One region of the Bradyrhizobium sp. UFLA01-814 genome, then DNA from elsewhere that is predicted to be linked to it. Evidence: riboswitches for the same ligand, from Rfam matches in the RefSeq annotation. Region 1 holds a riboswitch; each other region holds the start of a gene.
The links. Region 1 has a riboswitch for cobalamin ahead of PMN64_RS32375 (ribonucleoside-diphosphate reductase subunit alpha). Riboswitches for the same ligand answer to the same signal wherever they lie in the genome.

Region 1 (8,019 bases):
GGCCTGCTGACAGGCAGCCTCTTCTGGCCACTTGCTAAAACCATTCACGAGGCTCGCGAGGTCCAGCTGATTGAAATTGGTGATCCGGGTGGCTCTACGATCGATCTCGCCCGCAATCGCGATTGTGGCTTGCCGAGAGCTTTCGTCTTCCAACCACTTGCTGAAACCATTCACCAGGTTCGCCAAATGCTGTTGGGAATATTCAGAGAGCTCGATGGAACCATGGAGAATGTCAGCCGCGATCATCCCTGTGGCTTCGCGCGCGGCCGCCTCTTTCTCCCATTTGCTGAAACCGTTCACGAGGTTTGCGAGTCCCTGCGGAGCAAAATCCGAGAGGCGACCGGGGCGATCCGCTCGGCGGATCACTTCACCTGCGATTGCGATCGCAGCTCGATGGCAAGCTACTTGTTTCGGCCACTTGCTGAAACCGTTAACCAGCGACGCCAGACTTTGACTGTTCAATTCCTGGAACGCCCCCCTGTGATCGCCGCAAAATTCGGCCAACCGGACTGTTCCGTTACAGCATTCCGTCATCCTGAAGTGCCGACTGAAAGACGATGCGAGGAGTGAAATGGCTCTGAATCCGACTTTCTTGATCAACGCATTATCAAGCTGTGACACGCGAGCAGCAATGCGCTCGCAGGCTCTTATACCAGCCTCACCTCCACCTGCCCGGCTTATCGCATTGCAGGTGGTGGCGTAGTCCCACGATTTCCCGGCGAGGATGTTTTCCTCGAAGCATTCTACAAATCTAAGTTGGAACTGCGAAGCAGCCTTTTGCAGGAACGCTGCTTGATCCGCCTGCCGAAGCTGCTTTGCGTGCTTGAGCACGGCGATTGAGAATTCACGTATCTGATGCGAACGATCGATCTCGGTTAGTGCTGCCTCAAGTGCCGACATCTGCATAATCATTTCTGGGTTCCGCCGCAGGCGCCCTGCGTTTATGGAGAGGAGTGCTGGTCCGCACGGTCCAGCACCAGGGCATGTAAAATCCTACGCCGCCGGAGTTGCATTTATTTGCAGCTCGCGTTGTTTGTGGCTGCGACACCAAGAAGGTAGCCAATGAGACTGCGAATTAGGTTGCCGAGCATACTCCCCTTTCACATCATCCGCCGATCTCTTGGCACGCCTACCCCAATGATCGATCATTGTCCGGCAACACCGAGATCTACGCCATGGCCGCTCACATATGCTTGCCGATCATGATGCACTCCCGCGAGCGTGACTTATGATTTTCCGAGCCTACGACCTGACGCTACGTGAGGTTCAAGCCATATGTTGGTTTACCCTCTCAGGCACGGTCCGCCATCTAGGTGACATCATCTCAGCGATCGGCTTTCTCCGACCTGCTCGTTTGCGCGCTCGTAAACCGCCGCGCGGCCAGATTGAACCCTTGCTAAGCGACATCGCCGTTGAGATTTAACCTACACGACCTGCCCTGCCGACAAAGACGGCCGGACTGGTCTTGCAGTTCGGCGCACCAGGATGCTGGAGACAGCTAGGCAGCTATTTGTGTCGTCAGAGATTGCATAGCGAGAGTCTCGTTTAACGCAAAGAGCCCAGTCATTCTTCTGCCGATTGTGGCTGGTTTGGCCACTGCCACGAACGCGGCGGGCATGGACGACGTCGCAAGATATATTGAGGGGTCCTTTGGATTAGTGACGAACGTGCGGTCCTAACTACCCGCCAATGTGCGAGTAAAATCCAAGATTCATCGGCATAGAATCTTATGCGCAAATCACGCGCCGCGCCTTTCATGCACTCGCGCTCGGGAATGAAATGCGCATATTCGTAAAAATCGGACGCCCTGTCGGGTCTCAGCCCCTGATCGACCCTTGCAGGCCATTTTCTGACTTCGTACGTATCGGCAGATCCTGGACCGGCAAGGGCACGAAGATGACGCTACGAGACGCGGACGTCTGCCCAAAGTGAGAGTCATCACCTCCACTGTGGAACCTCGGTGCCCTCCGCGGGGCGTCCATCTCATCATAAGCGCACTGCGTTACGGCTGAGCGACGCGCCCGACGGCACGGCGCGTCCAAGTCACTTAGTGGCGTGGCGCGACAATTCCAGGTCGACTTCGCTTGCAAAGCCGCCGAACTAATCCGACGGCGCAAAGATGGTGCAAACAGGCTATATCCGGAGTTGCCACAGCCCGGCGCGTACCGCAGGTATGAATAGGCACCGGTTATCGCAAATCGGTTCAGCCCCAATCGAGCGCACCGCCGTTCTGATACTCGATGACGCGGGTCTCGAAAAAATTCTTCTCCTTCTTCAGGTCCATTGCCTCCGACATCCATGGAAACGGATTCTCCGCCTCCGCGAACACGGCCGTGAGGCCGATCTGCGCGCAGCGGCGATTGGCAATGAAGTGCATGTACTGCTCGCACAATGCGGCGTTCAGCCCGAGGAAGCCCCGTGGCATCGTATCGCGGCCATAGGCGGCCTCGAGGTCGGCGGCCGCGCGGATCATGTTTTGGACTTCCTCCTGGAAAGCCGATGTCCATAGATGCGGGTTCTCGATCTTGATCTGGTTGATCACGTCGATGCCGAAGTTCAGATGGATGCTCTCGTCGCGCAGGATGTATTGATACTGCTCGGCGATGCCAACCATCTTGTTGCGGCGGCCGAACGAGAGGATCTGCGCGAAGCCAGTGTAGAACCACATGCCCTCGAAGATCACGTAGAAGGCAACGAGATCGCGCAGGAACGCCTGACCGGCCTGCGGCGTGCCGATCCTGAAATCGGGATCGTCGAGATGCTGGGTATGCTTGATCGCCCACGCCGCCTTGTCGGTGATCGAGGGCACCTCGCGGTACATGTTGAACAGCTCGCCCTCGTCGAGGCCGAGGCTTTCGACGATGTACTGGAAGGTGTGGGTATGCACGGCCTCCTCGAAGGCCTGGCGCAGAAGATATTGCCGGCACTCCGGGTTGGTGAGGTGACGATAGATCGCCAGCACGATGTTGTTGGCAACGAGGCTTTCGGAGGCCGCAAAGAAGCCAAGATTGCGCTTGATGGCGCGGCGCTCATCCTCCGAGAGGCCGTCGCGCGACTTCCACAGTGCGATGTCGGCCTGCATCGAGACTTCGGTCGGCATCCAGTGATTGTTGCAGGCGGCAAGGTACTTCTCCCATGCCCATTTGTATTTCAGCGGCAGCAGCTGGTTGACGTCGGCGCGGCAGTTGATCATCCGCTTCTCGTCGACCGAGACGCGGCCGCCATGACGGTCGATCGTGCCGAGGCCGGTTGCCTCGCTCAGAGCGGTTGGCGCCGCCGCGAAGGACTGCGGCATGAAGGGCGTGCGCACCTGGCGGGTCGTGGTCGCTGTTTCTGAAAAGTCGAGCATAATGTTGGTTCCTTTGGTTTTCTTACTGGCAGGCTTCGCAGTCGGGATCATCGATCGAGCAGGCAATGGCGCTCGGCAGATCGGGGGCCGGCGCGGTCAGCGCCACTGGCGAGACAGCGTTGAGCTTGCCGTCGGTGCCCTTCAGCGTTGACTTCTCGACATGGGTCGCGCTGCGCGAGCGCAAGTAATAGGTCGTCTTCAGGCCCAGCGACCAGGCTTGACGGTAGAGCGCGTCGAGCTTCTTGCCGGAGGGATCGGCGATATAGAGATTGAGAGACTGCGCCTGGTCGATCCATTTCTGCCGCCTCGCCGCGGCCTCCACCAGCCAGCGCGAATCGATCTCGAAGGCGGTCGCATAAAGCGCCTTGAGGTCGTCGGGGATGCGGTCGATCGCACCGACGCTGCCGTCAAAATATTTGAGGTCGTTGACCATCACCTCGTCCCACAGCCCGCGCGCCTTGAGGTCGCGCACCAGATGGTCGTTCACCACCGTGAAATCGCCGGACATGTTGGATTTGACATAGAGGTTCTGGTAGGCCGGCTCGATCGACTGCACGACGCCGCAGATGTTGGAGATCGTCGCCGTCGGCGCGATCGCCATCACATTCGAGTTGCGCATGCCGACCGAGGTGACGCGGCCGCGCAGGGCTGCCCAGTCAAGCGAGCTCGTACGGTCCATCGCAACCCCACCGCGGGCATCGGCAACATAATCGATCGAATCGATCGGCAGGATGCCCTGGCTCCACAGAGAGCCCTCGAAGGACGGATAGCTTCCGCGCTCGGCGGCGAGATCGCTAGAGGCCGAAATGGCATGATATGAGATCGCCTCCATGCTGGTGTCGGCGAAGGCCACGGCGGCATCGGACGCTACCGCAATGCGCAGCATGTGTAGCGCGTCCTGGAACCCCATCAGGCCGAGCCCGACCGGGCGATGCCGCAGATTGGAGCAGCGTGCTTCCGGGATGGTGTAGAAATTGATGTCGATAACGTTGTCGAGCATCCGCATCGCCGTCGTCACCGTCTTTTTCAGCCTGACACCGTCGAGCCGACCGTCCTGGACGTGGTTGGCGAGGTTGATCGAACCGAGATTGCACACGGCGGTTTCGTCGTCGGATGTGTTCAGCGTGATCTCGGTGCAGAGGTTCGAGGAATGGATCACACCGGCATGGCGCTGCGGCGAGCGCAAATTGCATGGATCCTTGAAGGTGATCCAGGGATGACCGGTCTCGAACAGCATGGTCAGCATCTTGCGCCAGAGGTCGACGGCGCGGATCTGCTTGAACAGGCGCATTTCGCCGCGCGCTGCCTTGGCCTCGTAATAGGAGTACCGCTCGGCAAATGGCTTACCATAGAGATGGTGCAGATCCGGCGTCTCGTCCGGCGAGAACAGCGTCCATTCGCCATCGGCCTCGACGCGCTGCATGAACAGATCGGGGACCCAATTGGCGGTATTCATGTCATGGGTACGGCGGCGGTCGTCACCCGTGTTCTTGCGCAAATCGAGGAATTCCTCGATGTCGACGTGCCAGGTTTCGAGATAGGCGCAGACCGCGCCTTTGCGCTTTCCCCCCTGGTTCACGGCAATCGCGGTGTCGTTGGCCACTTTCAGGAACGGAACCACGCCTTGGCTCTCGCCATTGGTGCCCTTGATATGGGCGCCGAGACCGCGGACCCGCGTCCAGTCATTGCCGAGCCCGCCGGAATATTTGGCAAGCAGCGCGTTATCCTTGATCGACTTGAAGATGCCATCGAGGTCATCGGCCACGGTGGTTAGAAAACAGGAGGACAGCTGCGGCCGCAGCGTGCCGGAGTTGAACAGCGTCGGCGTGGAGGCCATGAAGTCGAACGACGACAGCAAATCGTAGAACTCGATCGCGCGAGCCTCGCGATCGATCTCGCGCAGCGCAAGCCCCATGGCGACACGCATGAAGAAGGCCTGCGGCAGCTCGATGCGGTTGCCGCGGACATGCAGGAAATAGCGGTCGTACAGCGTCTGCAGGCCCAGGAACTGGAACGACAGATCGCGTTCCGGTTTCAGCGCCGCGGCAAGACGCGCGAGGTCAAAACGGCCGAGCTCGGCGTCAAGCAGTTCGGACGTGATGCCGGTCTTGATATAGGCCGGGAAGTACTCCGCATAGCGCGTGGCCATGTCGGCCTGCGACGCGCTGGTCGGCGCATCGAGCACATTGGTCAGCACGTCGGTGCGCAGCTTGTCGAGCAACAGGCGGGCACTGACGTAGCTGTAGTTCGGCTCCTGTTCCACGAGGGTGCGGGCCGCCATCACCGAAGCGAGCGCCAGCTCGTCCTGGCCGATGCCGTCATAGATGTTGCGCTTCGTCTCGGCGATGACGGGCGCAGCGTCGACGCCGTCAAGGCCGGCACAGGCCTCGTTGATGATCAGCGCCAGCCGCGCGTGGTCGAGCGGCACCTTGGTGCCGCCGCGTAGCGTGACCTGGACCGCGGGTCCCGCCGCGGGCTTTGCCGTCGCCGCCTCCTGCTCGGCGCGCTGCCTCGTGCGCTCCTCTCGGTACAGCACATAGGCGCGCGCCACCTTGTGGTGCTCGCTGCGCATCAGCGCCAGCTCGACCTGATCCTGCACATCTTCGATGTGGAAGGTACGGCCCTCGCTCATCCGCCGCGACAGCGCGGTGACGACCTCAGCAGTGAGTTGCTCGACGATCTCATGCACCCGGCGCGAGGCGGCCGCGGTGTGTCCCTCGACCGCCAGAAACGCCTTGGTCATAGCCACCGAAATCTTGCTGGCGTCGAATTTCGACACCGTGCCGTTACGGCGGATCACCTGCATCGGAGGCGACGCTTCCGGCGCGGCGAGCGGTTCTGGACGCAACTGGATGAGTGGCGCTGGCTTTGTTTCGCGATCGAGAGAGAGTGACATCGTATAGACCCCGTGATGCTTGTTGGGGCTGGATGTCGAGAGGACGCTGCGTCATTCCGGCGGACAAGCGTCGCCGGCATGGCTGTGCAAGCGACCGCCGGGACACCCCGCCCGTGGACGTGTTTGGTGTCGCGGCAGGTCTCCTGGCTCGCAGGTCGCCGTTGCTCCCTCGTCTTCCCAATGCCTCGCGGCATCAGTGACTTAACAGGGCGAGAGCAACTCACTGCTCACAGTTGCGGGGGCAGCGCCGGATTTTTACGGATCGATCCGTAGTTCACCGGCTTCCCTCTTAGCCACCAAATCTTGAGACATGGTGGACCGTGACGGCTATATCTGGTGCGATTTGGAATGGAATGTCAACAACCGCAAGACGGCCTTTCCAAAATTTTCGAAAACTCATCCCAAGGCTCGTAGCGGCTGGGAGAAGCTTCAAGGCGCTCCGCTTCCATCCAGCCTAAACCTCGACCGGGTCGTGCGGACGCTCTCCCCGAACGTGAGTATCGGGCGCCCCGGTAGCCAGGTCTTTCGAGCAATGGCGAATCTTTGACTGCGAAAGCCGCCCTTGTCCGTTTTTCACGCCAGCAATTCGGCAGGTCGTCATCGACCGGGCTGGTCATGCAGTATGAACAAGCGCCTGAAACACGGAAATTCGATCTTGCGAGCGGTAGCCTTCACACCGTAGCGGCGCCAGGGCCAACCGGTGCGCGGCACCATGACCGTCTCGCACTGATCGCCCGCCCATAGACCCAAACCGGCAGCAAACAGCCCAACGCCGTCCACTTGAAATACGCGAGGACGGCGTTGGCTCTAGCCCCAGGAAGGGTGCGCAAAATCCTAGCCTATCGATTGTGCGCAAATTTCGAGAGAAATTCAGCATTTAATGCCCCGTATGACTCCGGATACAATCACGCTGACATGCATATGGGATCGACCTTCGCCTCTGACGAGGAAAGGACTGATGGGTATCGCGTTCAGATCGAGCTTGAAGGTCACTTGGCTTATCGAGGCTCAGGGTGCTTGGTGATAGCCTAGTCTAGCTTCGGCTAGCGGGGCGCGCCATCGACGCGCCCTCTCCTATTCGTTACCGCTGATGGCCAATACCGACACCGCGCTATTCTTGCGAGTGCCGCCACATGCCTCCATGCGAACGCCGAGCACGCGCAGGTGCGCCCAGGAGCATTCAGCCGGATAGGCTCGGGTGAGTTCGATAGCTACCGCGATGGACGAGGACAAAGCAATGTCACAGGGCTTGTCGCCTTACCGACTTTGCGTCTCTATCGTCCAATCCCTTGGTGCCAATCGACCAGGAGATGCTCTGCCCGCCGACCTCACCGCTGAACAAATGCCCGCGCGCCCGCTTCAGCACCGGCCGCCAGGACGTCAGTGCGAGCTCGTTCAGCGTCGACATACGCCGGTATCCAAGCCCCTCAGCCAAATCAGGCCGATTTCAACGATTCAAAACCTCAGTGCCGCGCTTCTCGTCAGCTTCTCGAAAGCTAACCTTCCTACATTCGAACGTGGTCTGCAGACGCAAATGCTGGCCATAACTGAGCTTGGTCGCGAACCTAGGTAGGCGATGAGCCGATCGGCAAGAGGCTTTGTCGCTTACAAGAGCAAGGAGAGCCCCATGGATTCCAATCGGATAAACGGTGCCCTCTCGCGCGGGTCCCAAACTTGGGACGTCAGCACACAGGAGAATCATGAATTATTTAGCCAGACTGTGAATCAAGTCAGGTCATCGTCCGCCGCGCCTGTATCGGCAAAGACTCCGATT
Region 2 (8,019 bases), on a different contig from region 1:
CAAGACGGATATCGAACGCTGTGTTGCGCTGATCGCGAAGGCGCAGGCGCAGGGCCTGCCGATCACGGTGGAGGCCTATCCCTACGGCACCGGCTCGACCGTGCTGGCGGCGACCTTCTTCAGCGATCCGAAATTCGAGGAGCGCAACGGCCTCGGTTATGATTCGGTGCAGCGCGTGACCGACGGTCACCGTTTCGGCAGCCGCGAGGAACTGCTGGCGGCACAGGCCGAAGAGCCCTCGACCTTGGTGCTGTGGCACGTGCTCGACATCGAGAACAACGCGCATCATCGCGATCTGCTCGACATGGCGGTGCTGTATCCGGGCGGCGCGATCGCCTCCGACGCGATGCCGTGGACGCTGTCCGACGGCCGCCCCTACACCGGCGACGCCTGGCCGCTGCCCGACGATGCCACCTCGCATCCGCGCTCGGCGGGCTGCTTCACCCGCTTCATCCGCGAATGGGTGCGCGAGCGCAAGAAGGTGTCGCTGCTTGAGGGCATCCGCAAATGCGCGCTGATCCCGGCCGAGATCCTGTCGGCGAGCACGCCGGCGATGCGGGCCAAGGGCAGGCTGCAGGTCGGCGCCGACGCCGATGTCGTGGTGTTCGACTTCGAGACGCTGAGCGACCGCGCGACCTTCTCCGCGATGAATCGTCCGGCGGAGGGCGTGCGGCATCTCGTGGTCAGCGGCCAGCCGCTGATCAGCGATGGGGTGCTCGATGTCGCGGCGCGTCCCGGCCGGCCGGTGCGCCGGCCCGTCACCGGAGGCTGAAGTGCCGGTCCCGATCCTGCTGGTCGCGGGCTTCCTCGGGGCGGGCAAGACCACGGTCGTCAACCATCTGCTGGCGCATGCGCAAGGGCGGCGCATCGCCGCTGTGGTCAACGATTTCGGTGCGATCAATATCGACGCGGAACTGATCGCGGGCGCCGGCGACGGCGTGGTCAGCCTGAGCAATGGCTGCATCTGCTGCACGCTGGAGGGCGACCTGCTGCGCACGCTCGCCACGCTGCTGCGGCGTGATCCGCGTTCCGAATTCATCGTGATCGAGACCAGCGGGATCGCCGATCCCGCCGACATCGTGCGCAACCTGATGGATCCCGTGATCTGGAAGGAGGCGCCGCTGGAGACCGTGCTGTGCGTGGTCGACGCGACGCAGCCTGCGGCGATGCTGAACGATGCGCTGCTCCGCTCGCAGCTGCGGGCGGCGGACGTGGTGGCGCTGAGCAAGGTCGATCTGGCCGATGCCGCCGCGTGCGCCGCGATCCGCGACGCCGTGCGCGCGGTGCGTCCGGCGGCCGTGGTGGTCGATGCGTTGCATGGCGAGGTGCCGGCCGCGCTGCTGTTTCCGGCGGATCTCGATCACCTGCCGGCGCCGCGCGAGACCGCGCCGCGACGGCCGGCGTCCGACCGGTTCGAGACGCTGAGCTGGACCTCGGAGCGGCCGGTGCTGCTGCCGCGCTTGCAGCAGGCGATCGGCAAGCTGGCGCCGAAGCTGGCGCGGGCGAAGGGATTGTTCGAGACGGTGGAGCAGCCCGGCCGGCTGACGGTGTTTCAATTGGCCGGCGGCCGCGCGACCTTGGCCACGGGCGGCGTGCCGGTACCCGGCGTGCCATGCACGCGAATCGTGTTCATCGCTGAGATGGGTGTTCTGTCGCGGGCGGAGATTGATGACGTGATGCAGGGATGTGTCGAAGCCAAGTGATGCGAACCTACGTTTCCCGTCATCCTGAGGTGCGAGCGAAGCGAGCCTCGAAGGGTGCACGGCCCCGCTGGTGGCCGTCGATCCTTCGAGACGCCGCTGCGCGGCTCCTCAGGATGACGGGATTAGAGGGAGCTCCGCGTCAGCCGCAGCAGATGTCGCTGTGTCGTCGCCGCAGCAGCATCTCGCAAAGCATGTGTGCGACAATCGCATCGAATTGACAGCCTTGCCGGCACCACCTATCGTTTTTGCCGACGGTTCCCTTCGGGGATCAAAAGGGAATGCGGTGCGAGGGTAACCCCAATGCCGCAGCTGTCCCCGCAACTGTAAACGGCGAGCCTTTCGTCAATTTGCCACTGGGCTATCAGGCCCGGGAAGGCGTCGACAGGCGATGACCCGTGAGCCAGGAGACCTGCCGTCAGTCGTGGTCACACGCGAGCACATCGGGCGGGGGCGTCCTGGTGGGATCGGAGCACTGCCTTTTGGGCAATGCGCCAGTCCGCGTTCGCGGTGACGTGCCACGTTACCGCGAGTCCTTTCATGTCTCCGTCCTCTCCCGTTGCGCGCAAATGGCGCCTCGGTCTCGTCTGCTCCCTGTCATCGCTGCTGCTGCCGGCCGAAGGCTCGGCACAAACACCGCCACCAACCAGGCTCGATCCGATCGAGGTCGCGCCTTCCGCTGCGGCAAGGCCGAAGCCTGCGGCGCGCAGCCGTGACATGGCCGCCGCGGCGCGGCCACGGCCGAGGCCCGCGACGGCCGCACCAGCCGGCAACACGCCGCGCGCCGCGGCGTCAGGCGTATCGGGGGCGGTATCGCCGACGCTCAATGCCACCACGCAGGGCGGCACCGGTAGTCGTCTCAATCTGACGCCGCTGCAGACGCCCGCCAGCGTCGAGATCATCACGGCGCAGACCATCGCTGAGCGCGGCCAGCATAATGTGGTCGATGCCGTCACCCAGGACGCGGCCGGCTTCATCGCAACGCCGGCGCCCGGCAATGGCGGCCTGTCGTTCAGCACCCGCGGCTTTGCCGGCAGCAACTCGGTGATGACGCTGTACGACGGCACGCGCTTCTATATCGGCTCCGGCACGCTGACGTTTCCCTACGACACCTGGTCGACTCAACGTATCGAAGTGCTGCGCGGCCCGGCCTCGGTGCTTTACGGCGAAGGCGCGATCGGCGGCGTCATCAATGTGATCCCGAAGAAGCCGCAGAGCACGCCCTATAACGAGGCCGAGGTCTCGCTCGACAGCAACATGACCCGGCGGCTCTCGGTGGACAGCACCGGTCCGATCAATCCCAATGTGTCGTACCGCGTCAACGCCACCGGCAACATGTCGGACGGCTGGGTCGATCGCGACAAGACCTCGAATGCGGTGGTCTCCGCGGCCGTGCGGGTGCAGGCGTCGGACAATCTCGCCTTCACGCTGTCGGAGGACTACGGCGACCGCAGCCCGTCACGCTATTTCGGCACGCCGCTGATCAACGGCTCGATCCAGGACGCGCTGCGCTTCAAGAACTACAACGCATTGGACAGCGCGATCCGCTATCAGGACAGCTGGACCCGGTTCAAGACCGAGTGGGACGTCGCCGACGGCATCAAGGTCAACAACACGCTGTATTACCTGACCAGCGAGCGGCACTGGCGTGACATCGAGAACTACACCTGGAATCCGAAGACCCAACTGATCGATCGCACGAGCTATATCGAGATCTTCCACGACCAGAAGCAGCTCGGCAACCGGATGGATACGACCTTCAGCGGTCACGTGTTCGGACTTGCGAACCAGTTCGTCGCCGGGTTCGACGTCAACCGGATCGACTTCACCCATACCAACAATTCGCCCTTTGGCGGTGCGTCGTCGGTCAATCCATACGTGTTCGATCCGGGATCGTTCTTCGCGACGACGACGGCGACCACGCCGGGCTTCAACGCGATTGTCAATCAATACGCGCTGTTCGCCGAGGATCGGCTCTCGCTGACCGATCAATTGTCGCTGGTCACCGGGGTCAGGTATGACCGCCCCGAGGTGGAGCGCACCGACTACAAGACGCCGGCAAACAGTTTTGAGACGAAGCTATCGGGGACCAGCTGGCGCGCCGGCCTCGTTTACGAGCCGATCAAGAACCTCGCGTTCTATGGCCAGTACGCGGTCGGCGTCGATCCGGTCAGCAACCTGATCTCGCTGCCCGTCTCGCAAAAAACCTTCCAGCTTGCGACCGGCGAGCAGACCGAGATCGGGGTCAAGCAGGCGTTCTGGGGCGGCCGCGGCGAGTGGACGCTGGCTGCCTACGAGATCGTCAAGACCGGGCTCACGATTCCCGATCCCGGCAATCCCACCGGAGGCCTGGCATTGCAGATCGGCCAGCAATCATCGCGCGGGGTCGAAGGATCGATCGGGCTCGCCCTGAGCGACGGCTGGCGGGTCGACGCCAATCTTGCGCTGCTGCGCGCCAGATACGACAACAACAGCCAGGTGGTCGGCGGCAAGATCGTCAGCTTCAACGGCAATGTCCCGGTCAACGTGCCGCAGCAGGTCTCGAACGTCTGGCTGACGTGGGATTTCGCGCCCAACTGGTCGGTCTATGGCGGCGTGCAGATCGTCGGCGCAATGTACTCCGATCTCGCCAACACCCAGCTGCGGCCGGGCTACAACGTGGTCAATGGCGGCGTCAGGTGGAAGCCGGATGACCGCACCACGGTCGCGTTCCGCCTCTACAATCTGTTCGACAAGGTCTACGCGGTGACCTCGAACGGCACCGGGCAGTGGCTGCTCGGCATGCCGCGTACCGCCGAGTTGTCCGTCAACGTGAAGTTTTGACCATGCGCAACGCTCTGATCCGGCGCGGGCGGCGGTGGCTCTATGTCGTCCATCGCTGGATCGGCATTGCGACGTGTCTCCTGTTCGCGATGTGGTTCATCTCCGGCCTCGTCATGATGTACGTGGCCTTTCCGCGCCTCACCGACAGCGAGCGCGTCGCCGCGCTTCCTGTCGTCCTCTGGAGCAAGGTGCGGGTCACACCCGATCGCGCGATGGCGATCGCGGGCGTGGAGCGTTATCCGCGTGACCTGCGGCTCGCGATGATGGACGACACGCCCGTCTATCGCGTCACCGGGTGGAAGGGAGGGACGATCGCCATTTCGGCGACCGACGGCAGCGAGATCGACCGCATCACGCCGGACCAGGCGCTGGCCATCGCTCGCCATCATCCGCGCGCGGTGCAACCCCAATTGCTCGACACCGTGACGCGCGACCAATGGTCGGTGACGGCGCGCTTCGATCCGTTGCGGCCGCTCTATCTGATCGGCCTCGGCGACCCTGATGGCACCGAGCTCTACGTCTCCTCGCGCACCGGCGAGATCGCGCTCGACACCACGCGTCGCGAGCGCATCTGGAACTGGCTTGGTTCGATCCCGCACTGGATCTATCCGACCGTGTTGCGCAAGGACGGCCCGCTGTGGCGGGATGTGGTGCTGTGGATCTCGGGGGTCTGTCTTGTGGTCGCGGTCACCGGCTTCTGGATCGGCATTTTGCGCCTGCGGCTGACGCGCCGCTACGCGAGCGGCGCCGTCTCGCCCTATCGCGGCTGGATGGCCTGGCATCACATCGCCGGCCTGATCGGCGGCATCTGCGTCTTGACCTGGATGTTCAGCGGCTGGCTGTCGCTCAATCCCGGTGGCGCGTTCTCCGCTCGCGGCGTCACCCGCGAGATCGCGGTCGGCTATAGCGGCCATGAGACGCCCGACATCGTCGCCGCCTTCCAGTCGTCGCCATCGATGCCGGCGGTGGAGGCGCGCTTCGTCTGGATCGGCGGACACGGGGTGATGTTGCTTGACGACGGTAACGGCGGCCGCAGCATCGCCGATCCTGTGACCGGTGCGCAGATGACCCTCTCGCGCGACGAGATCATCGCTGCCGCTCGACACGCAATGCCCGGCGCTGCGATGACATCAGCGCGGCAGCTCGATGAACCCGACGCCTACTGGTACACGCTGCACCAGGCGCGCGAGCTTCCCGTCTTGCGGATCGGCTTCGACGATCCCGCCCACACCTGGCTGCACGTCTCTCCCGTCACCGGCGAGATCCTCGACCGCAGCGACGACAGCCGCCGGTCCTACCGCTGGCTGTTCAACGCGCTGCACAGCCTCGACTTCCCGCTGCTGCTACGCATCTCGCCGGCGCGCGACGTCGTGGTGTGGCTGCTATCGGCGGCTGGCACGATTATCTCGATCAGCGGGATCGTGATCGGCTGGCGCCGGTTGCGGCGGCGCAAGGTGCGAGCGAGGCCAGTGTCGGCGAGCCTCGTGCGCACGTCTACGTAAGCCGCGATTACTTGACGGTCAGATGCACGTCCGGCGCCGGCCGATCGGGGGCCCATTCCAGCGCGAACCGCTGACCGGCAATGATCTCATAGGTCGAGAGCTTGGATGCGACCGCATCGCGGAACCGGAGATAGGCATCGCGCTGCCGCCCGTTCGAGCGGGCCGCGGCCACATTGAGCCATTTGTAGGCCAGCACGAAATCCGTCGGAACGCCGTGACCCTTGTCGTACATCAGGCCGAGCTGGGCTTGCGCGAACGGGTCGCCCTGCACGGCGCCGCGATAGTAACAGTCGGCGGCGGCTGCGTAGGCCTGCGGCACGCCGAAGCCGTGCTCGTACAAGAAGCCGAGCATGCCGAGAGCGCGTGCATTGCCGCGCTCGGCGGCCGGCGCGAGTTCCCGAGCCGCCCGGACATAGTCGCCGCGATGGAAGGCGGCCGATCCGCGCGCCACGCTGTCGGCGCTCGCGACAGAGGCGGTCATCGCCCAAACCACGATCGCAAGCGAAGCAGAGAGGCCCGTCCGTCGTGCGAGAACGCGGCGCATCCTGCTGCCCGGCTCAGTGATAGCTGGTGGTGATCGGTGCATTGGTCGATGTCGTGGCGATGCTGCCGCGCAATTTCGATCGAAGCTCCTCGGCCACGGTCTGGGCGTCGGAACCGTTGCGGATGATCTGCGGGCGGATGAAGATGATCAGCTCGGTACGCTGGGTGCCGTTGCTCTGATGCCCGAAGGCGTCACCGAGGCCCGGAATCTGGTCGAGCACCGGAAGCGCATTGCGGGCGCCGCTCTGCTGTTCGCTGATCAGGCCGGCCAGCAGAACGGTCTGACCGTTGGCGACCGAGATCTGGCTCTTGACCCGCCGTTCCGAAACCGTCGGCGTCAGGTTGACGGTGCTGCTTTGGGGAACATTGCTGATCTCCTGCTCGACGTCGAGCCGCACGGTGCCGTTCACGCTGACGCGGGGCGAGACCTTCAGGATGATGCCGGTGTTGCGATAGTCGATGGTGTTGACCACCGTGTTGCTCGTGGTCAGCACCGTCGCGCTGCCGGTCGAGACCGGGACGACGTCGCCGACCTGCAAGGTCGCGACCTGGTTGTTGATCACGACCAGCGAGGGATTGGACAGCACCTTGACGCTGGTGACGGCATGCAGCGCATCCAGGATCAGGCTCGGCTGCGTCGCATTTCCGATCAGGAAGTTGAAGCCCGGGAAGCTCTGGTTGATGAAGGCATTGGTGAGCGATCCCGCGACCGAGACCGCGCCGGTGGTCGCGTCCGTGGTGGTCGCGGGCGCGGAAGTGGCCTGGGTGCCGAGGATCGAGCCGGTGTTCGGCTTCAGGCCGAGGTTCTGGCTGGTGAGATAGGTTTGCACGCCATAGGACAAGGTGTTGTTGAGCGTGACCTCGGCGATCGTCGCGTCGATCGCGACCTGGAGCTGCGGCTCGTCGATCTGCAGCAGGGTCGACTCGATGATGCGGTAGTTGGCTTGGTCGGCATAGATCAGGAGATTGTTATTCACGACATCGGGCGTGATGCGGACGTCCTGCATGACGGGCTGCCCGTTGCCGCCGCCGGCACCGCGTCCGGCATCCAGCGCGGCATTGTTGCCCTGGCCCGGATTGTTGGGATTGTTCGCTTGTCCGCCGGCGCCGAATCCCTGGCCCAGGCCCTGGCCTGTTGCGCCTGTCCCCGACGTGCCGCGGGACGCGAAGCCGCTCATGCCTGAATTCGCGCCGTTGTTGTTGTTGAGCGACAGACGGTCGGCGACGCTTGAGGTCGACGAGGTGCCGGAGCCGGGCGCGAGCTGGCTGTCGGCGCTGTCGAGCAGGTTGCCGGACGATCCGCCAAGGAACATGTCGGTCAGGACCCGCGCGATCTGGCGCGCATCGCCGTATTTGACGCGGTAGACATGGACCGAGGTGCGCGCCGTGTCGTTGCGGTCGAGGCGCTTGATCCAGGTCGCGGCCGTGTGCAGCATGTCGGGCTTCTTGGT
Region 3 (8,019 bases), on a different contig from region 1:
GCAATCAGCAGCACGAGGGCGGCATTGACCGCAAAGCAGGCCGCGGCGACCTGGCTGTGGCGGTGGGTCCAGTCGGCGAGATAGCCGCCGGCGAGCACGCCGGCCGCGCTGGCGCCGAGGAATGCGGTGAGCGCGATATTGGCCGTCGAGAACGACGCGCCGTAGCCGCCCATCAGTGCGACCACGCCGAAATTGTTGATGCCCGAGGTCGACAGGCTGAGCAGCGTGAAGAAGGCTGTCAGCACCATCAGCGCCGGCGTGATCACGCTCGCCTTCGGTGCTGTGTCGTCCTTTGTCTTGTTCTTGTTGGCGCCGGCATCGGGAATGCCGAGCACGATCAGGAACAGCGCCACCAGTGGACCGACCGCACCGGCGACGATCAGCGCGCCGAGGCCGCCGATCGAGGCGACGAGTGCCGCCATGATCGCGGGCGCCACCGCGCCGCCGAGGAAGCCGGCAAAGGTGTGGATCGAGAAGGCGCGGCCCATCCGCGCCTCGTCCATATGAGCCGAGAGGATTGCATAATCGGCCGGATGATAGACGCTGTTCGCAAGGCCAAGCAGCACCGCGCAGATGATCAGCGACGTATAGCTGAGATGCAGGCCGAGCCCGATCAGCGCGCAACCGCCGACGGTCAGTCCGATCAAGAGGATCTTGCGCGCACCGATATGGTCGGCGAGGTAGCCGATCGGCGCCTGGGTCAGCCCGGAGACCACCGCGAACACCGTCAGCGCGAGGCCGAGCTCGACATAGCCGACGCCGAGCTGCTGCTTCAGGAACGGGAACAGCATCGGCAGCACGAAGATATGGAAATGGCTGACCCAATGGGCGACCGAAATCCCCGTCAGCGTGCGCAGCGCGCTGTCGGCCTTCGCTTGCTGCGGTGCGGCCAGAACGTCGACCATGTCGTCGAAAACCCCAGTTCCATAGCGTTTTCAAGCGAAGTTAGTACCGGTTCGCGTGAAGAAAACGCGTCAAACAAAATGCCCGGCAGGGCCCGCCGAAAATAGAGATTGGCCGCTAATTGTCCATGAACGCGGGCGCATGGCTGCCCCCGGCGCGGGCGTGCCGGATCGACACATGCGGCATTAAATGCGGCGACAAAGCGCGGCGGCACGGCGATGATCGGCCATGATCGACCCCAAAAAGCAGCTCCGCGTGCTGGTGTCGGAGGGCTCCAGCACCTCCGGCCGCGAGGCGATCACGATCCTCGGACTGGCCGGCCATCACGTCGAGGTTTGCGACCCCTCGCGCTGGTGCCTGGCGCGCTACTCCCGCTTCGTCCGTAAATACCACCATTGTCCGCCGCTGCGCTCAGATCCAGCCGGATTCCTGCGCTTCGTCGAGCGCCTGTTGGCGTCGCGACATTTCGATGTGCTGCTGCCGACCCATGAGCAGGGATTTCTGTTCGCCCGCGCCGCGGCGGGGCTGGCATCACGTACCGGCCTGGCGCTGCCGGATTTCGCCAGCTATCGCGCCGTGCACAGCAAGGCCGGCTTCAGCCGTCTGCTCGACCGGCTCGGTCTGCCGCAGCCGACGACCCGGATCGTGAGCTCGGCCGAGGAGCTGCGCGAGGCGGTGCGGTTTCCATCCGTGGTCAAGACGTCGGTCGGCACCGCCAGCCGCGGCGTCTGGTTCGTGCGCGATACCGGCGATCTCAATCGCGCGCTCTACGACCTCGAGTCCGCGGACGATTTTGCCGGCGAGGTGCTGGCGCAGGATCTGATCACCGGCACGGTCGAGAAGGCGCAGTCGGTGTTCTGCCACGGCACGCTTGTCGGCTTCCATGCCTACCGCCAGATTGCGGCCGGTGTCGGCGGCGGCGAGGCGATCAAGGAGAGCGTGAGCAGGCCGGCGATCCGCGCCGGCCTCGAGACCATCGGCGCGCATCTTCGTTGGCACGGTGCGCTCTCGGTCGACGTCATCATGCCGCTCGACAGCGCAACGCCGCTGTTGATCGACTGCAACCCCCGGCTGGTCGAGCCGATGAACGCCTTTCAGTCGGGCGTCGATCTGGTCGATTTGCTGCTGCGCGTCTCGCGCGGCGAGACCCCGGCGCCGCTGGCCGAGGGGCGCGTCGGGGTGCGGACGCATCTGGCGATGCAGGCGCTGCTCGGCAGTGCATCGCGCGATGGCACGCGGCGTGACCTGATCCGGGAATGCGGCCGCATCGCCACGGGCGAAGGGCACTATCGGGGAAGCAGCGAAGAGCTGACGCCGGTGCGGCTCGATTGGCTCAGTGCCGTGCCGCTGGCGATGACCACGGCGCTGCTGCTGGCATCGCCGCAGATCGCCTCATCGCTGGCGCGCGGTGGTTTTGGCGCCCATCTGCTCGATCGCGGCAGCATCAAGGCGATCGAAAATGGTGATTTTCAATAGTATCCTTCAGTGCGAATTCACTGCACGATCTTGTCTGCACGCTTCAATAGCTCGGGTGGGATCTCGACGCCCACGGCCCGGGCCGCCTGGAGATTGAATATCAGCTCTCGCCTGGTGACGACACCGACCGGCAGGTCGCCCGGCTTCGCGCCCTTGAAAATCTTGTCGGCGAACGTCGCAAACTCGCGCCATGTATCGGCGACGTTGGCGCCATAGGTGATCACCCCGCCCGCGTCCGCCTGGCCGCCGGGAAACATTGCCGGCAAGCGGTTCTTCACGGCCAGTTCACCGACTCGCTTTCGATTGCTGAAGGGCACCGGCACTTCCAGGACCAGCAGCGCCTCCGCGCGTTCCTTTGCCATCCCGGCAATTGCGGCCTCCAGATCGTCCGCACTCTTGACCTTCACGATTTGCGGCTCCAACCCCAAGGCCTTGGCTGCTGCCTCGTTGGCACGGTCAATCGGAGCGAGCCCGCGTTCATCGGCGCCGGGGATCGTTTGATCGCTGAGAATCGCAACGCGCGTGATTCCGGGCAATGTCTCCTTCAGAATTTTGAATTGCTTGCTGGCCTGCTGCGGATCGAGGTTGGTGAGGCCCGTGATGTTGCCTCCCGGTTTTTCCATCGAGGCGACAAGCTTCAATGCAACCGGATCGGTCACGATCGCAAAGATCACCGGAATCGTCGACGTCGCCTTCTGCGACGCCACCGACGCCGGGCCGCCGAGTGCGAGAATGACATCCACATTTGCGCCGACCAGCTCCGAGGCGAGGCCCGGAAGGCGCTCGAGCTTCGACTCGGCAAATCGCGGTTCGATGACGATGTCGCGTCCTTCGAGATAGCCGCGGTCGGCGAAGTCGCTCAGAAGGTTTTTCTTGATGGAGTCGAAGAGCGGCGACGGGCTGCCGTTGACCAGGATTCCTACTTTCCTGGGGGCTTGTTGCGCATTGGACGGTTCGCACGTCGACGCGATCATGCAGAAGACCGTGAGCACCGCCTTCGCAAACCTCATGGCACCGCCCCCCGGCAAGGACCCAGCGTCCATGCGGAGCCTAGCACGGCAACCAATCCGGAAGGGGGGCCAGCCCATGACCCCGCTGCGACCTAATGTCTGCTTGGCGACGATGAGCCGGGCTCGGTAGCTCGCAAGCTACGAGGCCGCCGCCCGCGACCCGGCGCGCAACTGCGCCCGGGACATTTGGATGGACATCTGCCGCGCCTCACAATGGCTCGTCATCATTGCCGTAGCGGTCGAGCTTCGGCGTGGCGATGTCGCCGTCCTCGTAATAGTCATCGTCCTGCAGCGCTGCGGGCGGCGGAGGCTTCTTCGACTTATCGTCGGTCTTGTCTCTGGTCTTGGCGCCGTCCTTGCTCGTCTTTCCGGCCTTGGCCATGCGTTTCCCCTGCACGGGTCAAATCAGCTGGCGGAATTCTACTCCAGTTTGCGGACGCTTGTAACGTGATGAGACGGTACGGCGGGGTCACATCCCGCCGTACCGGACAGCTCTAGAACGTCGCGCCGGCCTTTACCATGTAGGTCCGGCCGGGCAGCGGATAGGCCGAGAAGCGGCCCTCCGTGAACGTGCTCGCGATGGCGTAGTCGTAATAGAGCGCGTTGAACAGGTTGTTCACGCTCAGCGACCAGAAGAAGCGGTCATACTGCCCGCTCAGCTTGATATCGGCGGTGGCGTTGCCGGGAATCCGGCTCTGGGTGTTGGCCTGGTCGTTGTCCATGATGCGCGAGCTCCAGGCCCGCACCGTGGCGTCGAACACCAGATAGTTCTGCCAGATATTCCAGGTGACGCCGAGATTGCCGGTGTAGCGCGACACCAGCGGCACGTCGTTGCCGGCCCAGATGCCTTCGCGGAACACCGCACGGGTGATCGCCATGCCGCCGCGCAGGGTGACGCTGTCGCTGACCTTGAGCGCAGCGCTGGTCTCCGAGCCATAGCGGCGGGTGGGGTCGAGGTTGGTGTTGAAGAACAGCACCGGGTTGAAATGGATCTCGTTGTCGAGATCCATCAGATAGACGCTGGTCTGGACCTGGAAGCGGTTGGTCCTGACGCGAAAGCCGCCCTCGACATCCTGCGAGGTCTGGGTCTTGAGCTGGAAGGTCTGCGGGATCGGGGCGAAGGTCAGCGGGTCGAATGACGGACCCGACGCGACGCGTTCGTCGACATCAGGCGTGCGGAATGCGCGTGCCGCGCGGCCGAACACCGAGAAGGTGTCGGTCAGGCGATGCTCGACACCGACATGCAGCGCGTATTGCGTCTCGTTGCTGTCGAGCGGTGCCGCCTGCGCGTCGAACGCGAACGGCGCGTTCGGGTCGTAGCGATCGCGCGCCGAGACGCTGGTGTTCTGCACGCGCGCGCCGTAGGAGAAGTCGGTCGTCGGCAGCACACCGATCGTGTGCTGCCAGTAGCCGGCCACGGACTGCTGCTCGATATTGTAGACGTGGAACGGGTCGACGCCCTGATAGGCGCCGCGCGCCTCGCGGAAGGTCGAATCGTAATAGTCGATGCCGGTCAGGATCGTCGACTGCATCCCCAGCATCACATTCTTGACGCTGAGCCGCGGCGTGAGCGACCAGGTCTGCAGCGCAGCGTCATTGTATGTCGAAGCGAAGCTGATGGTCGGTACCTTGCCGAAGAAGCCGCTCTGCGTCTCGCGCTGCCGCCAGCCGCCGTCGACGATCAGGTCGACGCCGTTGATCAGCGTCTTGGTGAAGCCGGTGGTGACGCTGGCGGTTTGCTGGTTGGCATAGTCGAAGGGCGTCGCGGCGCCGCGGCGATCGGTGAGCAGCTCGTTGACGCCGATCGACGGATCGACCAGCCGTCCGCCGGGCAGGCCGAGCCTCTGGTCGCTGCCGGTGACGGTGAGGAAGGCGGTGAGATCAGGCGTGGTGTAGTTGATGTTGCCGACCGCGTTGCGCTGGTCGAGCGCATTGTTGACGCGGTAGCCGTCGGACTTGATGCCGTTGCCGTAGAACGAGGTGGACCACGGTCCGGAATTGAGCGCCGCGGAGACCGCGGCCATGCGGGTGTTGAACGAGCCAATTCCGGCCTCGGCCCGCATCGTCGTCGGCGGGCCACCGACGCCGGTCTTGGTGATGATGTTGACCACGCCGCCCACGGCGTTGTCGCCGTAGAGCACGGCGCCGCTGTTGCCGCGCGTGATCTCGATGCGCTCGATGGAATCGAGCGGGATCGTGGTGAGGTCGAAGCCGGCCTTGTCGACGTCGTTAAGGCGGCGGCCGTTGAGCAGGAACAGCGTGTTGTCGGTTGCGAATGCGCCGAAGCCGCGCAGGTCGACCGAGGTCTTGGCGCCATTCGGCCCGCCATAGGGCGTTTGCAGCTGCACGCCCGGCACCTGCGCAAGAATCTCCGGCAGCGACTGCACCGGCGAATGCGCGATGTCGTCGGCGGTGATCACGGCCGAGGAGGAGCCGACAATGCCGGCGAACTGGCGGCCGCCGCCGGTGCCACCCGTTCCGGTGGCCACGCCGGTCGCTGTCGTGCCCGATCCGCTGCCGCTGCCCGTATTGTTACTCTGCGTGGTGCCCGGCGCCGGGCGGCGCGGCGCCGGCGCTTCGTCAGCGGCCGGCCTGGCGCGCGTGACGTTCTGGTCGCCCGGCTTGGTGACTTCGATCGCCGGCAGCTGATCGGGAGCGGGCGCCTGCTGCGCCCGCGCGGCGGGGACAAGGATTGCCGGCGCGATCATCGTCGACGCGAGCAGAAGCGCGCGGTGCCGCCGATCGAAAGGAACGGAGAACATAAGCGAGGCCTCGGCAACGTCAGTGGCACGTCACCGCGAACCAGTCTCACCATCGTGCTCACGGCATCAGGTGAAGCTCATGCCTGTACTCCCCGACCGGCATCCTCGCGTGTGACCACGGCTGACGGCAGGTCTCCTGGCTCGCGGGTCGTTACCCTTCGTCGCCTTCCCAGGACCGAGATTCCCAGTGGCCTGTGACGAAGGATTCACCGCATACAGTTGCGGGGGCAGCCGCGGCGTTGGGGAAGTTTCCCCGTACCGCATTCCCTTTTCATCTCATGAAAGAACCGTCATGGTCATCTAGGGTTCGGCCGGGCAGCAAAGTCAATCCGGCGGAAGTCGGGCGGCGGCCGGGCGACCACGGTTTTTGTCGAGTGTCGCTTGTCTGCCACGGCGATCGCTGTAAGAGCATGGATCCGATGAGCGTGCAGGATTTTGCCTTGGCGGCCGAGGTCGCGGCGCGACGCCGGTGGGGCGCCACCGCGGCGCTGCTCGCGCTCGTGGTCCTGCTGCTGCTGATCTCGCTCGGCATCGGGCCGGTGCGGCTGTCGCCGCCTGCGGTGATCGAGGCGCTGTTCGGCGGCGGCAGCGATCTGGCGCAGGTGATCGTGCGCGAGATCCGCCTGCCGCGCACCATCCTGGCATTCGCGATCGGCGGTATTCTCGGGCTGTCAGGTGCTGCGCTGCAAGGGCTACTGCGCAATCCGCTGGCCTCACCGTCGCTGTTCGGCGCGCCGCAATCGGCGGCCTTCGGCGCGGTGCTGGTGATTGCGCTGGGCCTCGCCGATGTGCGCTCCTACGCGCTGCCGGTGGTGGCGATCATCGCCGCCTTCGGCTCCGTGTTCGCGCTGCTTGCGATCGCCGGCCGCAATGCCGGGCTCTTGATCTTGATCCTTGCGGGGCTCGCGATCTCGAGCTTTGCCGGAGCGGCGACGGCGCTGGTGATGAACCTCTCGAGCAATCCGTTCGTGGTGCTGGAGATCGCGTTCTGGCTGCTCGGCTCGCTGGAGGACCGCAGCTTCCAGCACGTGGCGCTGGCGCTGCCTTTCATCATCGCGGGTGCCGCCATCCTGCTCAGCCAGGCGAGCGCCTTCCGCGCGCTGACGCTTGGCGAGGAGGCGGCGCAGAGCCTCGGCGTCGATGTCGGACGGTTGCGGCTCTTCGTCATCACGGGCGTGGCGCTCGGCGTCGGCGGCGCGGTCGCGGTCACCGGCACGATCGGTTTCATCGGCCTCGTCGCGCCGCATCTGATGCGTCCGCTGATCGGTCACGATCCGGCGCGGCTCTTGGTGCCGAGCGCGCTCACCGGCTCGGCGCTGCTGCTCGCCGCCGATATCGCGGTACGCATCATCCCCTCGACATCGGACATCAAGGTCGGCGTGCTGACCTCGATCATCGGCGTGCCGTTCTTCCTTTACCTCATCATGCGCGAACGCCGCGCGCTCGGCGGAGGCGTGGCATGACGCTGCTCTCCGCCGCCGCGCTCAATGCCTCGCTCGGCAGCCGCAAGGTGCTGCACGATGTCTCGCTGTCGCTGCCATCGGGCCATCTGGTCGCGCTGGTCGGGCCGAACGGCGCCGGCAAGACCACGCTGCTGCGTGCACTGGCCGGGCTGATTCCCTCCAACGGCGAGATCCGGATCGGCGGCGATCCGCTGGCGTCGCTGCCGCTGCGCGAGCGTGCGAAGCGCTTTGCCTATCTGCCGCAGGGGCACATGATGCACTGGCCGCTGCCGGCGCGCGACATTGTCGCGCTCGGCCGCTATCCGCACGGCGCGACCGATCCGGCGCGGCTGTCGCCGACGGATATGGAGGCGGTGCTGCGGGCGATGCAGGCGGTCGACGTCACTGAATTCAGCGATCGTCGCG
Region 4 (8,019 bases), on a different contig from region 1:
CGATGTCCCAGCCCTGCGCGCGCAGGAAGGCGAGGTCGCCGCGGGTCGATTTCGAGCCGGGCAGGATGACGAGCTTTGCATCACCCGGGATGGCTTCGCCCGGACGTACCATCACGAGATCGACGCCGGGCTCGAGCTTCAGGGGATCGAGGTCGTCGAAATTGGCGATCCGCGACAACGCAAGGAACGCGATCTTGCACTGACCGGGCTTGCGCGCCTCGCCGAGCCCGAGCGCATCTTCCGCCGGAAGCTCGCCGGCGCGGACGAACCAGGGCAGCACGCCAAAGCCGCGCCACGCCGTGCGCTCTTCGATCAGCCGGTAGCCGTCATCGAACAATGTCGGATCGCCGCGGAATTTGTTGATGACAAAGCCCCGGATCATCGCGGCATCGTCAGGGGCGATCACCGTCTTGATGCCGACGAGCTGAGCGATCACGCCGCCACGGTCGATGTCGCCGACCAGCACTACGGGCACGTCAGCCCGGCGTGCAAAGCCCATATTGGCGATGTCGGCTTTGCGTAAGTTGACCTCGGCGGGGCTGCCGGCGCCCTCGACCAGCACCAGATCGGCGCGCGCCTTCAGGCGTGCAAAACTCTTCAGCACCGCGCCCATCAATGATGGTTTCATGCCGGCATATTCGCGCGCGCGTGCGGTCGCGATCCGTTTGCCGTGCACGATGATCTGGGCGCCGACATCGGTCTCGGGCTTGAGCAGCACCGGGTTCATGTCGGTGTGCGGCTCGACGCCGGCGGCCAGCGCCTGCAACGCCTGCGCACGTCCGATCTCGCCGCCGTCGACGGTCACGGCGGCGTTGTTCGACATGTTCTGCGGTTTGAACGGCAGCACGCGCAGGCCGCGTCGTCTGGCGGCGCGCGCGAGGCCGGCGACGATCAGCGATTTGCCCACGTCCGAGCCGGCTCCCTGGATCATCAATGCGCGCGCCATGGTGCTGTCTGTCAGAACTCGACGCCCGGCTGTGCCTTGATGCCGGAGCGGAACGGATGTTTCACCAGCGTCATCTCGGTGACGAGGTCGGCAATCTCGATCAATTCCTCCTTGGCATTGCGCCCGGTGAGCACGACATGGGTCATCGGCGGCTTCGACGTGGTCAGGAAGTCGACGACATCGGCGATCGCGAGGTAATCGTAGCGTAGCGCGATGTTGATCTCGTCGAGCACGACCATGCGCAGGCTCGGGTCTGCGATCAGCTGCTTGGCCTTTTCCCAGCCGGCTTGCGCTGCCGCGATGTCGCGGGCGCGATCCTGCGTCTCCCAGGTAAAGCCTTCGCCCATCGCGTGGAATTGACAGAGATCGCCGAAATGCCCGGTGAGCAGGCGGCGCTCGCCGGTATCCCAGGCGCCCTTGATGAACTGCACCACGGCGCAGGGAAAGCCGTGCGCCACACAGCGCACGATCATGCCGAACGCGGAGGACGATTTTCCTTTGCCGGCGCCGGTATGAACGATGATCAGGCCCTTTTCGCCGCTCTTGGTCGCCATGATGCGGTCGCGGGCGGCCTTCTTTTTCGCCATCTTGTCCGCATGGCGCGCATCCAGCGAAGAATCGGTGCCGACGGCGCCGTCTTCAGCTTCGTTTCCATCAGAAGTCATCACGTTCCTTCGGCTTGACAAGTGCGAGGCTTGGACGAATGGTGGGTCTGCGTTGGTTCCTGTCCTACGACAGGCGAAGAGGGAATGCGATAGGGCTATGACCGCAAGGTTCGCCCGAAGCGCAGCCGCCCCCGCGACCGTGACCGGAGAGATGCCCAAGCCACTGATTCCCTACGGAGTCGGGAAGGTGGGCATCGAAGGGTAAAACCTGCTCCGCAAGCCGGGAGACCTGCCAACGCAGCATGTTGTGAGACCGGCGGACGGGGTGTTCCGCGACGGGGAACGAACCTGTCCAAAATCGGTTCGTGTGCCTCATCGCTTCCCGCTGTCAATCCAGGAAGGGCGATGAGCGTTACACTTCATGTCTGCATCACTTGCCGCGCCGGCCAGACGCCGGCGGAAGGCGAGCTCGCGCCCGGTGCGCGCCTGCATGCCGCGCTCGTTGAGGCTGGCGTGCCCGATGACGTCAATCTGGTTCCCGTCGCATGCCTGTCGGCCTGCAGCCAGGGTTGCTCGGTCGCGCTCAGCGCGCCGGGGCGATGGTCCTATGTCTACGGCCGACTGTCCGCTGACAATGCCGCGGATGTGATCGCCGGTGCGTCGGCCTATGCGGCGGCGCCTGACGGCATCGTGCCGTGGCGCAGCCGTCCGGAAATCTTCCGCAAGCAATCGCTCGCCCGCATTCCACCTCTTCCCGTCGTGCCGGAGGCCGCAGAATGACCACGCTCGCCAAAATTCCGGTCACCGTCGTGACCGGCTTTCTCGGCTCCGGCAAGACGACGCTGATCCAGCATCTGATCCGCAATGCCAACGGCAAGAAGCTCGCGGTGCTGGTCAACGAATTCGGCAGCGAAGGCGTCGACGGCGACATCCTGAAGTCGTGCGCCGACGCCAATTGTCCGGCCGAGAACATCGTCGAGCTCGCCAATGGCTGCATCTGCTGCACCGTCGCCGATGATTTCATCCCGGCGATGGAGCAGTTGCTGGCGCGGAACGTGAAGCCCGATCACATCGTGATCGAGACCTCAGGGCTCGCGCTGCCGAAGCCGCTGCTGAAAGCGTTCGACTGGCCGGAGATCCGCTCGCGGATCACGGTCGACGGCGTGATCGCACTGGCCGACGCCGAGGCTGTCGCCGCCGGCCGTTTTGCGCCTGATCCGGCGGCGGTGGATGCGCAGCGCGCGGCCGATGAGAATCTCGACCACGAGACGCCGCTGTCGGAAGTGTTCGAGGACCAGATCGCCTGTGCCGATCTCGTGCTGCTGACCAAGGCCGACCTTGCCGGGGCGGAGGGGATCAAGGCAGCGAAAGAGGTGATTGCGGCCGAGATGCCGCGCGAGGTGCCGATGCTGCCCGTCGTCGACGGCACGATCGACGCGCGCGTGATCCTCGGGCTCGAGGCGGCGGCGGAAAACGATCTCGCGTCGCGGCCGTCGCATCACGATGGCGAGGAGGAACACGAGCACGACGATTTCAATTCCGTCGTGATCGATCTTCCGGAGGTTTCGGATGTCGACGCGCTGATCGCCTCGATCAAGGGACTGGCGCGCGAGCAGAACGTGCTGCGCGCCAAGGGCTACATCGCGGTCGAGGGCAAGCCGATGCGGCTGCTGGTGCAATCGGTCGGCGAGCGGGTGCGGCATCAGTTCGACATGCCCTGGGGCGCACGGGTGCGGCAGTCGAAGCTCGTCGTGATCGGCGAACATGCCGACATCGACGAAGCCGCGATCAGGGCACGGCTTGGTGTCTGATGCACGTCGTCTTCCGCGAGAGCCGCGGCCTTGAGGAGACCGCGACGCCAAGGGACCTCGGCCAGGATCCGGCCGATCTCGTGGTGTTGTCGTTTTCCGACAGCGATCTTGCTGCCTTCGCGGCCGGCTGGCGGCGCGGCCGCGCTGCGTTGCCGTCGCTGCGGCTCGGCAATCTCGCGGAGCTGCGCCATCCGCTGTCGGTGGATACCTATATCGAGCGGACGCTCTCGCACGCCCGCGGCATTCTGGTGCGGCTGATCGGCGGCGAGCCCTATTGGTCGTACGGGCTGGCCGCGGTGCATCGGCTGGCGAAGGAGCGCGGCATCGCCCTGGTGGTGCTGCCGGCCGATGGCCGCGACGATCTGCGGCTGGATGAATTCTCGACCTTGCCGGTCTCGACGCTGCGCCGTCTCAAGGTGCTGTGCGACAAGGGCGGCCCGGTTGCCGCGCAGGCCGTGATCGCGCAACTGGCGCTGGCGTCCGGACTCTATGCCGGGCCTGTGGTCGGCGAGATCGATCTTCCCGAGATCGGCGTCTACGATCCCCGGCGCGGTGCCATCGCGGCGTTGCCGGCACCGGACGGCCGGGCGCGCGTGCTGGTGACGTTTTATCGTTCTTATCTCGCGGCCGGTGACACGGCGCCGGTCGATGCACTGATCGATGCATTGCGTGAGAGGGGCTTTGATGCTCATGGCGTGTTCGTCACTTCGTTGAAGGCGGCGGGCGTGTCCGATTGGCTGCGCGTTCAGTTTGCGCAATGCGCTCCAGCGGCCATCGTCAATGCGACCGCGTTCTCCGCGGCCGGCGACGACGGCACGACGCCGTTCGACGCTGCATCGTGCCCGGTGTTCCAGGTCGCTTTGTCGACCGCGCGGCGCGAGGATTGGGCCGGATCGCTGCGCGGTCTGTCGCCTGGCGATCTCGCGATGCATGTGGTGCTGCCGGAGGTCGACGGCCGCCTGTTCACAGGCGTCGTGAGCTTCAAATCGCCTGGTGAGCGCGATCCCGAGCTGCAATTCGCGCATCTTGCGCATCGGCCGGATGCCGAGCGCGTCGCTGCAATTGCCGCACGCGTGGCCGCCTGGCATCGGCTTGCCGGCAAGCCGGAACAGGAGAAGCGGCTTGCGCTGGTGCTCTCGAACTATCCGGGCCGTCCGCATCAGATCGCGCATGCCGTCGGCCTCGATGCGCTTGCCTCGGTCGAGGCGTTGCTGACAGATCTCGCGGCCGCGGGATTTGACCTTGAGCCGGTGGAGTCGCTGGGCGACATTCTTTTGCGCAGGAATTTGACGTGGAAGGTCGCCGACTATCGCGCCGCGCTTTCCGGCCTTCCGCAACAACTGCAGGACGATCTCAGCCGCGCATGGGGCGCGCCGGAGGATGATCCCGATTGCCGTGACGGCGCATTTCATTTCGCGGCGATCTGCTGCGGCAAATCGGTCATTGCCGTTCAGCCGGAGCGCGGTGAGGTGGGGCAGCGCGACGCCGACTATCACGATCTGGCGCGCACGCCGCGTCACGCCTATGTCGCGTTCTATCTGTGGCTCAGGCGGCAAGGCATCGATGCCGTCGTCCACATCGGCGCGCATGGAACGCTGGAATGGCTACCGGGGAAGTCGGTTGCGCTGTCGTCCGCATGCTGGCCGGAGGCGCTGATCGGCGATCTGCCTGTTGTCTATCCCTTCATCGTCAACGATCCCGGCGAGGCCGCGCAGGCCAAGCGCCGGATCGGTGCCGTGACGATCGGACATCTGCCCCCGCCACTGGCACAGGCCGCAGTGCCGGAAGGCCTGCGCAGTCTCGAGCGCTTGCTCGATGAGTATTCGACTGCCGACGGCCTCGATCCGGCGCGGCGGCAGCGCCTGATCGCCGCGATTCGCGACGAAGCGCGCATCGCCGGGCTGGAAGACGATCTCGGTCTCGCCGAGTCGGTCTCCGCAGCCGAGGCCATTCCGCAGATCGATCGTTTCGTCTGCGACCTCAAGGAAAGCCAGTTCGGCGACGGCCTGCATATATTCGGGCAGGGCGCGTGCGGCGAAGCGGAGAGGGCGGCGCTGCGCGATGCGCTCGCGGGACGGCGCGTGGCGCCGGGGCCGTCGGGCTCGCCCTATCGCGGACGCCGCGACGTGCTGCCGACCGGACGCAATCTGTTTGCCGTCGATCCGCGCGCGGTGCCCACGCCGTCGGCGCATGCGCAGGGCGTGAAGCTCGCCGAAGAGCTGCTGCGCCGTCATTTGCAGGATGACGGCGACTGGCCGAAAGGACTCGTGGTCGACCTCTGGGGCTCGTCGACGATGCGCACCGCCGGCGAGGATTTTGCGATGGCCCTGCACCTCGCGGGCATCGCGCCGCGCTGGGATCATGGATCAGGCCGGGTGTCGGGCTACGACATCATCGCGCCGGCGGAGCTCGGCCGGCCGCGCATCGACGTCACGCTGCGCGTGTCGGGGCTGTTCCGCGACGTCTTTTCAGGGTTGGCCCAGTTGTTCGAAGCTGCAGCGGAGGCGTTGTCCGAACGCTGCGATGAGGCAGACGAGAATCCTTACCGGCAACGCATCTCGCGCGTGTTCGGTCCGCGCCCCGGACATTATGGCGTTGGCATCGCGTCGATGCCGGATGTCTTCACCAAGGAGGCGCGCGAGGCGGCCGGCGAAGCCTGGCTGTCGGCATCGTCGTGGGCTCTCGCATCCGACGGCGAGATGCGGCCCGATCGCGCCGGCATCGAGGCGCGGCTCGCGGCTGCGGACAGTTTTGTTCATACCCAGGATTTGCCGGAGACCGATCTGTTGCTGGCGGCGGACTATGCCGCGCACGAGGCGGGCATCGCGGCGGCGGCCCGGCGCCTTGGCACAAAAGTTCCGTCGCTCTATCACCTCGATGCGACGCGGCCGGATCAGCCGCATGCCCGCGCGTTGACCGAGGAAATCTCACGCGTGGTGCGGGCACGCGCGGCCAACCCTGCATGGATCGCCGGCATGATGCGCCATGGCTTCCGTGGTGCCGCCGAGATCTCGGCGACGCTGGAGCACATGGCGGCGTTCGCCCATCTCGCCGGCGCGGTGCCGGCGCATCTGTTCGATCTCTACTACGGAGCGACGCTCGGCAATGACGAGGTTCGCGGCTTCATGGCGCGCGAGAATCCGGCGGCGCTGGCGGCGATCGAAACCTGCTTCACGAGGTTGCATGAGGCGTCGCTGTGGCAAACGCGGCGCAATTCGATTGCGGCTGCGCTGCAGGAGGCCTCATGAGCGCGGTTGCGGTCAAGGGTTGGTGTCCCGGCGCGCTGCGGCCGATGCTATCAGGCGATGGCCTCGTGGTGCGCATTCGCCCGCGCGCCGGACGGCTCGACGCGGCGCAGGGTGCGGGAATCGCCGAGCTGGCGGCGCGATACGGCAACGGACTGATCGACTTGACCAGCCGCGCCAATCTCCAGATTCGCGGCGTCAGCGATGAAGCTTATCCGTCCCTGGTCGATGGGCTCGCTGAGCTCGGGTTGCTGGACACAGACTCGAATACCGAAGCGCAGCGCAACATTCTGGTGACGCCGTTCTGGACTGCCGCCGACGAGACGCGCTCGCTTGCGACCGAGCTTGAGCAGGTGCTTGCCAGTTCCTCGCTTGATCTTCCAACCAAGTTCGGCTTCGCAATCGATGATGGCGATGCGCGGATGCTGACTAGTGCGTCCGCCGACGTCAGGATCGAGCGCGATCGCGGCGGCGGACTGCTGGTGCGGGCCGATGGCGCACAGCGCGGGCTTTCGGTCACGCGGAGCGAGGCTGTGCAGGCGGCGCTGGCGCTGGCCGAGTGGTTCGTCGCTTCCGGCGGAGTCAGGGGTGAGAAAAAGCGGATGGCGGCTCATCTCGCCGGCGGTGCGAGCGTTCCGGAGACACTTCGCGGTGATGTCGAGCCCGTGGCTCGATCGGCGGACCCTGCGCCTGGCCTCTATCCGACGGGCGCGATGGTTGGCGTCGCCTTCGGGCAGATGCCGCACCAGACGCTCAGCGATCTTGCCGGGAGTGCACCAGCACTTCGCGTGACGCCGTGGCGGATGATGCTGGTGGAGGGGATGCGCGAGATGCCCCATGGGGCGGACCTCGTGACTGATGCCGGTGATCCCAGGCTGCGCGTGGTCGCCTGCAGTGGCGCACCGCGCTGCGGCGAGGCGCATGCCGATACGCGCGTGCTGGCGTCGGCGCTCGCGCGGCATATCCCACCCGATGCGCGGCTTCACGTCTCCGGCTGCGCCAAGGGCTGTGCCCATTCCGGTTCTGCGGATGTCACCCTCGTTGCGACAAACGACGGCTTTGACCTGATCCGCCGCGGCACGACGCGGGATGCGCCGGTCATCCGAGGGCTGACCAGTTCGTACCTCGTCGCAAATCCCTCCGTGCTGACGGGAGGCCATTGATGCCGCACGTCTACGAAACCGACGGCGCGACGATCTATCGCCAGTCCTTTGCCACCATCCGCTCCGAGGCCGACCTTGCCCGCTTCACACCAGACGAAGAGCCGGTGGTCGTGCGCATGATCCATGCCGCCGGCATGGTGGGCCTGGAAGCGCATGTGCGCTTCACATCAGGCATGGCTGCGTGCGCGCGAGCCGCCTTGCAGGAGGGCGCGCCGATCCTCTGCGACGCGCGCATGGTGTCGGAAGGAA

Region 2: it holds a riboswitch for cobalamin, as region 1 does, so the genes downstream of both, PMN64_RS01970 (TonB-dependent receptor) here and PMN64_RS32375 (ribonucleoside-diphosphate reductase subunit alpha) in region 1, are expected to answer to the same signal.
Region 3: it holds a riboswitch for cobalamin, as region 1 does, so the genes downstream of both, PMN64_RS23415 (TonB-dependent receptor) here and PMN64_RS32375 (ribonucleoside-diphosphate reductase subunit alpha) in region 1, are expected to answer to the same signal.
Region 4: it holds a riboswitch for cobalamin, as region 1 does, so the genes downstream of both, PMN64_RS11650 (DUF1636 family protein) here and PMN64_RS32375 (ribonucleoside-diphosphate reductase subunit alpha) in region 1, are expected to answer to the same signal.

Annotation. Positions count from the first base shown of each region.
Region 1 is NZ_JAQOSR010000141.1:16,689-24,707, forward strand. It holds gene PMN64_RS32365 (hypothetical protein) at 1-912, opposite strand, end outside; gene PMN64_RS32370 (ribonucleotide-diphosphate reductase subunit beta) at 2,204-3,349, opposite strand; gene PMN64_RS32375 (ribonucleoside-diphosphate reductase subunit alpha) at 3,372-6,245, opposite strand; cobalamin riboswitch at 6,361-6,583, opposite strand; gene PMN64_RS32380 (hypothetical protein) at 7,486-7,653, opposite strand.
Region 2 is NZ_JAQOSR010000004.1:3,892-11,910, forward strand. It holds gene PMN64_RS01960 (amidohydrolase family protein) at 1-772, shown strand, start outside; gene PMN64_RS01965 (CobW family GTP-binding protein) at 774-1,703, shown strand; cobalamin riboswitch at 1,939-2,135, shown strand; gene PMN64_RS01970 (TonB-dependent receptor) at 2,241-4,523, shown strand; gene PMN64_RS01975 (PepSY domain-containing protein) at 4,526-6,025, shown strand; gene PMN64_RS01980 (tetratricopeptide repeat protein) at 6,033-6,506, opposite strand; gene gspD (type II secretion system secretin GspD) at 6,583-8,019, opposite strand, start outside.
Region 3 is NZ_JAQOSR010000079.1:30,095-38,113, forward strand. It holds gene PMN64_RS23395 (MFS transporter) at 1-905, opposite strand, end outside; gene PMN64_RS23400 (hypothetical protein) at 1,132-2,379, shown strand; gene PMN64_RS23405 (ABC transporter substrate-binding protein) at 2,397-3,389, opposite strand; gene PMN64_RS23410 (hypothetical protein) at 3,598-3,771, opposite strand; gene PMN64_RS23415 (TonB-dependent receptor) at 3,884-6,151, opposite strand; cobalamin riboswitch at 6,260-6,458, opposite strand; gene PMN64_RS23420 (FecCD family ABC transporter permease) at 6,571-7,614, shown strand; gene PMN64_RS23425 (ABC transporter ATP-binding protein) at 7,611-8,019, shown strand, end outside.
Region 4 is NZ_JAQOSR010000029.1:37,139-45,157, forward strand. It holds gene PMN64_RS11640 (cobyric acid synthase) at 1-946, opposite strand, end outside; gene cobO (cob(I)yrinic acid a,c-diamide adenosyltransferase) at 958-1,611, opposite strand; cobalamin riboswitch at 1,648-1,863, shown strand; gene PMN64_RS11650 (DUF1636 family protein) at 1,957-2,331, shown strand; gene cobW (cobalamin biosynthesis protein CobW) at 2,328-3,362, shown strand; gene cobN (cobaltochelatase subunit CobN) at 3,362-6,610, shown strand; gene cobG (precorrin-3B synthase) at 6,607-7,770, shown strand; gene PMN64_RS11670 (precorrin-8X methylmutase) at 7,770-8,019, shown strand, end outside.